Ketobacter alkanivorans: one gene and its partner. The protein of the gene in region 1 interacts with the protein of each later gene in a pairwise test. Links are inferred from orthologs where the notes say so. Each region holds a gene or a part of one and is shown in the gene's direction. Other genes may lie near its edges.

Evidence for each region. Proteins that work in one complex are often made in the same cells at the same time.
Region 2: the proteins of groL (region 1) and grpE interact in binary tests that used the Escherichia coli proteins (3 or more experiments, as listed by UniProt). The link is inferred for Ketobacter alkanivorans from one-to-one orthologs.

What each region holds. Positions count from the first base shown.
Region 1 is NZ_CP022684.1:4,116,960-4,120,266, forward strand. Bases 238-3,070 are described here. They hold groL (chaperonin GroEL), read left to right. Parts: upstream 238-744; coding sequence 745-2,397; downstream 2,398-3,070. Other genes in these bases: Kalk_RS17675 (co-chaperone GroES), read left to right, coding at 399-689; Kalk_RS17685 (hypothetical protein), read right to left, coding at 2,476-3,006; Kalk_RS17690 (TetR/AcrR family transcriptional regulator), read right to left, coding at 3,070-3,070. In the rest of the region: Kalk_RS17670 (FxsA family protein), read left to right, coding at 1-132; more of Kalk_RS17690, read right to left, coding at 3,071-3,307.
Region 2 is NZ_CP022684.1:1,610,269-1,613,497, reverse strand. The notes cover bases 255-3,229. They hold grpE (nucleotide exchange factor GrpE), read left to right. Parts: upstream 255-1,428; coding sequence 1,429-2,031; downstream 2,032-3,229. Other genes in these bases: dnaK (molecular chaperone DnaK), read left to right, coding at 2,184-3,229; hrcA (heat-inducible transcriptional repressor HrcA), read left to right, coding at 309-1,340. In the rest of the region: DNA repair protein RecN, read right to left, coding at 1-175. UniProt on the Escherichia coli protein: Participates actively in the response to hyperosmotic and heat shock by preventing the aggregation of stress-denatured proteins, in association with DnaK and GrpE. It is the nucleotide exchange factor for DnaK and may function as a thermosensor.

The sequences.
Region 1 (3,307 bases):
TATCAGCGTGGCAGCTACGGCCCTGGAGCGACTCAACCGGATTCAGATCAGCAGCGGCCGACCGTCTACGAAGATCGTCAAGGCCATTTCGTAATCGAAGGCGAAGTGGAGAAAAAAGACGAAACCCCTTAAAAACTGCTGCTTTCTTCACCAGTATTCACTGATTTTTATAAAAAAAGTTCGATCAGCCCCTTGAAATCACTCTTCGCAGCCCCAGTTATGGGGCATCGCCGACAATGTGCCCGGAAAGGTAATCTGAGCTCTTGACGGAAGTTTTCGCGGCACTATTATTAGCACTCTTGGATTGAGAGTGCTAATAACTGGTATCGCTCTAATCGTTGTATCAACCTGGCTAGCTACTTGGCCAACATCAAGGTTAATTGGGAGATAAAAAACTCATGAATATCCGTCCTTTACATGATCGCGTCGTGATTCGTCGTGTTGAAGAGGAAACTAAAAGCGCAGGTGGTATCGTTCTGCCCGGTTCCGCCACTGAAAAGCCTTCTCAAGGCGAAGTGCTGGCTGTGGGTCCTGGTCGAGTATCAGAGACTGGCGAAGTTCGCCCTCTGGATGTAAAAGCTGGTGACAAAGTTATCTTCGGTCAATACGCCGGTAGCACCGTAAAAATCGACGGTGAAGAGCTGTTGATCATGGGCGAAAACGAAATCTTTGGTGTTCTGGAAGGCTAAGCCTCCGCCACATTTCACTCATTGAAGAAACTAACGAATTCTAAAGGATACAATCATGGCTGCTAAAGAAGTTAAATTCGGTGACGCCGCCCGCGTCAAAATGGTTAAGGGCATCAACATCCTGGCGGATGCGGTTAAGGTAACGCTGGGCCCCAAAGGTCGTAACGTTGTGTTGGACAAAGCCTTCGGTGCTCCCACCATCACCAAAGACGGTGTTTCCGTAGCGAAAGAAATCGAGCTGGAAGACAAGTTCGAAAACATGGGCGCTCAAATGGTTAAGGAAGTTGCTTCCCAAGCCAATGATGCAGCCGGTGACGGTACCACTACTGCAACTGTTCTGGCTCAGGCCATTGTTAGCGAAGGCCTGCGTGCCGTTGCTGCTGGCATGAACCCAATGGATCTGAAGCGTGGCATTGATAAAGCGACTTCTGCGGTCGTTGCTGAACTGCAAGGCATGTCTATTCCTTGTGAAGATTCAAAAGCCATCGCTCAGGTAGGCACCATCTCTGCCAACAGCGACACGTCTGTGGGCACCATCATCGCTGAAGCGATGGAAAAAGTGGGCAAAGAAGGCGTTATCACTGTTGAAGAAGGCAGTGGTCTGGAAAACGAACTGGACGTAGTGGAAGGTATGCAGTTCGATCGCGGTTACCTGTCTCCTTACTTCATCAACAACCAGGAAAAAATGAGTGTTGAGCTGGAAAGCCCATACATCCTGCTGGTTGATAAGAAAATCTCCAACATTCGTGACCTGCTGCCGATCCTGGAAGCCGTTGCCAAGTCCGGCAAGCCTCTGCTGATCATCGCTGAAGACGTTGAAGGCGAAGCACTGGCTACTCTGGTAGTGAACAACATGCGCGGTATCGTGAAGATTGCTGCGGTAAAAGCACCTGGTTTCGGCGATCGTCGTAAAGCCATGCTGCAGGATATCGCTATCCTGACCGGTGGTACTGTGATTTCTGAAGAAGTGGGTCTGTCTCTGGAAGGCGCTACTCTGGATGATCTGGGTACTGCCAAGAAGATCTCCATCACCAAAGAAAACACCACTGTAGTGGACGGTGCCGGTGTTGAAGCTGAAATCCAGGCTCGTGTTAAGCAGATTCGTCAGCAGATCGAAGAAGCCACTTCCGATTACGATAAAGAAAAACTGCAAGAGCGCGTAGCCAAACTGGCTGGCGGTGTTGCCGTAATCAAGGTAGGTGCTGGCTCTGAAGTTGAAATGAAAGAGAAGAAAGCCCGCGTTGAAGATGCTCTGCACGCTACCCGTGCTGCGGTTGAAGAAGGTGTGGTTCCTGGTGGTGGTGTGGCGCTGGTTCGCGCGCTGTCCAACATCTCCTCTCTGGAAGGTGCTAACGAAGATCAGACCGCTGGTATTCAATTGGCGCTGCGCGCTATGGAAGCCCCTATTCGCCAAATCGCGTCTAACGCTGGTGCCGAAGCATCCGTAGTCGTCGACAAAGTGAAAAGCGGCTCCGGCAACTTCGGTTACGATGCTGCCACTGGCGAGTACGGTGACATGATCGAGTTGGGTATTCTTGACCCTGCCAAAGTAACCCGTTCAGCGCTGCAAGCTGCTGCCTCTATCGCTGGTTTGATGATCACAACCGAAGCAATGGTTGCTGATCTGCCAGAGAAAGAAGGTGCAGGTGGTGGCATGCCTGATATGGGCGGCATGGGCGGAATGGGTGGCATGGGCGGCATGATGTAATCATTCCCCCGGCGCTTATACGCTGATATAAAAAAGCCCCGCTCAATTGAGTGGGGCTTTTTTTTGCCTGCTGTTTACTTACTGAGTGGTGTCGATGGCAAACCACAGCACCAGCGCTGCCTCGTTATCTCCGGTTTTCCACATGGCAGGGCCAAGGAACAAGCCTGGCGATACCTCCCGTAGCTCATCACGTATTTTGCGCACAAACCATGGGTTTTCTGGTAGGTCATAATCCAGATAGATGCAGTCCTTGCCGTCGATTACCGATGGCTCCACGCGAGTATTAAAGGGAAACCACTGTTGTTTTAGCAGGGTCAGATTGATGCGGTTGATGCCTGTGCCAGTGCAATCGCTGGTGGCGTTAAAGCTTTTGCCTTCCCATGGAAATACTTTGGCTTTGCTCAGCAGGCTGATAGGGCCAAACAGGGGTGTTTGATCCAGGGTTCGAATGGCCAGCATGCGCCCTTTGGGAGTGCCGTTCAGTGTGTTAAAGCTGGAGGGGAGGGTGCCTTGGCGGTAGAGCGAGTCCAGCTCGTCAACCTGCATGGACGATAGCTGATCCAGGTGCAGAGTATCATCGGAAATGGTTGATGCGGTTATTGTGGTCATGATGTCCCTCTTTATGTTTGCGAGTTGTGTTGTGGTGAGTCGATAGCGTGGGGTGGGCTGCGCTCATTTCAGCAGCATCTGCCAGCACACCTCCTCTGCCTGCCGCAGCACGCTGTGGTTGAGTCGGGCATAGCCCAATTTGCCAGCTTTCATCAAGCCGACGAATGCCCCCCAGATCATGGCCATCATGGCGTCCGCAGGCAGGCTCTTGAATAGCCCTTTGCGGCCGTATTCGATGCAGAACAGACTGATGGGGGCGAGCACCTCCAGTTCCAATTGTCGGCTGGCGTCATCCAGGTAG
Region 2 (3,229 bases), 2.5 Mb from region 1 along the record:
CTCCATGGCGCACCGAGCCCGATTCGGCGCGATCCCCCAGGGCGAGCCCCAGTGCATCAATCATGATGGATTTACCGGCCCCGGTTTCTCCGGTGATCACCGTGAGTTTGTTGGGGATGTGTAGATCCAGCTGTTCGACAATGGCGAAGTTGCTTATGGTGATGTGTGTGAGCATGATTGGACGTGTTCGCGCCTGTTTGATCCGGGTGAGTGACCCATATTAGAGAAAATGGCGGCTTGTCGCCATCGGGAAAGCCGCGCTAGAATCAAAAAATGTTGCTGCAATTCAATCATATGACAGGACCTTGATGCGAGCCAAAATAGACCGTGCGGAAGAGGTGCTGAAAGCGCTGGTTGAGCGCTACATTCAGGATGGCGAGCCAGTGGGCTCAAAAGCCATTGCGCAGGCTATGGTCAACTCCGCCAGCCCCGCCACAATCCGTAATGTAATGGCCCAGCTGGAGCAGCGGGGGCTGATCCATTCTCCCCATACTTCTGCCGGGCGGGTGCCCACGCAGTTGGGGTACCGCATGTTTGTGGATACTCTGCTGACGGTGTCATCGCCGGGGGCTGATAACGTTGATCAGGTGAAAAAGCGCCTGTTGCCGGACAAAACGCCACAGGAATTAATGGAGGAGGCGTCTGAAGTCCTGTCCGATCTTACCTCCATGGCGGGCATTGTTATGGTGCCCAAGAGTGATCGCTCCAGCTTGCGACAGGTGGAGTTTCTGCCGCTGGAGGGCAATCGGGTGCTGGTGATTCTGGTGCTCAATGACCGCGAGGTGCAGAACCGCATCATTACCACCAGCCACCGCTACAGCGAATCGGAGCTGCAGGAGGCAGCCAACTATCTGAATCAGCACTTTATTGGTAATGCGCTGGGGCGGATTCGCGACAGTTTGCTGTGCTCCATGCAGGATGACAAAGTCCGCATGGATTCGTTGATGCAGACAGTGATTGAGGTGGCATCCCAGAGTTTTCAAAGCCCCAATGAATCGGAATGTGTGGTGTCTGGCCAGTCGAATCTGCTGGGTATGGTGGATCATCAGGGGGTTGATCGCCTGCGGGATCTGTTTGATGCCTTCCAGCGCAAACGGGATCTGCTGGATCTTATGGATCATTGTGTTAAAGCAGACGGTGTGCAGATCTTCATCGGGCAGGAGTCCGGCTACCATATGCTGGATGAATGCAGTCTGGTGTCCTCTACTTATGGCACCGAGGATGAGGTGCTGGGAGTGCTGGCGGTGATCGGCCCTACCCGTATGCCCTACCAGAAAGTTATCCCCATGGTTGATTTGACTGCAAAAATTCTCAGTGCGGCCTTGAAGCCTGCCAATTAATCCCCATATAGCTCTCAAATTTTTACGACTATCTGGCTCTGTCTGGCAGGGCTTAAGGTAAGTTTTTGTTTTATTTGGAGAATTCTTTATGTCCAATGATGAAGCGACGCGCCCCCAGGAACCCCAGGAAGAAGAGCAAATCCAGGCAGCGGAGCCGGAAGCGGTAGAGCAGGCAGCGGATTCAGCTGAAGCCACTGAAAATTTGGAAGCGCCCACAGTCGAATCCCTGTTGGAAGAAGTTGCCGCGTTGCAGGCCAAAATCAATGATCAGTCTGAGTCGGTGTTGCGGGCTCAGGCCGAGATGCAGAACGTGCGCCGTCGTGCCGAGCGGGATGTGGAGAATGCTCACAAGTTCGCGCTGGACAAGTTTTCCTCGGATCTGTTGCCTGTGATCGACAGCCTGGAGCGAGCCCTGGATGCGGCAGATAACCTGGAGGACGAGGTGGTTAAGGGGATGCGCGACGGGGTCGAGCTGACTCTGAAGATGTTTGTGGACACCTTGAGTAAACACGGTGTAGAGCAGATCTGCCCAATGGGCGAGCCCTTCAATCCTGAGTTGCATCAGGCGATGTCCATGGTGCCTAACCCCGATATGGAGCCTAACTCCGTTATGGCAGTGATGCAGAAGGGTTATGTGCTGAAAGGTCGATTGGTGCGCCCCGCCATGGTGGTGGTGTCTAAAGCCGGTTGATCTGCGGGGTGAGCGGTTTGCAGCAGGAACATTGCAGAACCCTTGAAAAGATGGCGTCAGTCCCCATCTAGGTAACCAGACACAGGGTGAGGCTAATACAGCCAATCCCTCGAACACAGTAATTAAACAGTTTTTTAAACATTAAACGGGCTATAAGCCCGCACCGAGCGAATCAGCGGAGAGTTAAAATGGGTAAAATTATCGGCATCGACCTGGGTACAACCAACTCGTGCGTAGCGGTAATGGAAGGCGACAAGCCCAAGGTTATCGAGAACAGCGAAGGTGATCGTACCACCCCGTCCATCATTGCTTATAACGAAGATGGAGAAATCCTGGTGGGGCAATCCGCTAAGCGTCAGGCGGTAACCAACCCACATAACACCATGTACGCAGTGAAGCGTCTGATTGGTCGCAAGTTCACTGACGACGAGGTGCAGAAAGACCTCAAGCGCGCCCCATTCAAAATCATCAAGTCCGATAATGGTGATGCTTGGGTAGAAGCGCAGGGCAAGAAAATGGCGCCTCCTCAGGTGTCTGCGGAAATTCTGAAAAAGATGAAGAAAACCGCAGAAGACTATCTGGGCGAGCCAGTAACCGAGGCGGTAATCACTGTACCGGCCTACTTTAATGACAGCCAGCGTCAGGCCACTAAAGATGCCGGCCGCATCGCTGGTTTGGATGTCAAGCGTATCATCAACGAGCCTACCGCAGCGGCCCTGGCCTACGGTATGGATAAAAAACGTGGCGACTCCGTGGTAGCGGTTTACGATCTGGGTGGTGGTACGTTCGATATCTCCATCATCGAAATCGCTGAAGTGGACGGTGAGCACCAGTTTGAAGTGCTGGCCACCAACGGTGATACCCATCTGGGTGGTGAAGATTTTGATTTGCGCCTGATCGAGTATCTGGCCGATGAATTCAAGAAAGATTCCGGTATCGATCTGCACAACGATCCTTTGGCTCTGCAGCGTCTGAAAGAGTCTGCCGAGAAAGCCAAGATCGAACTGTCTTCCAGTCAGCAGACTGAAGTGAACCTGCCTTATATCACTGCCGATGCCTCTGGCCCGAAACACTTGAACATCAAGCTGACCCGCGCCAAGTTGGAATCACTGGTTGAGAAAATGGTGGTGGACTCGCTGAAGCCTTGTGCTACAGCATTGAAAGATGCCGGTTTGAAAGCGTCTGACATCAACGAGGT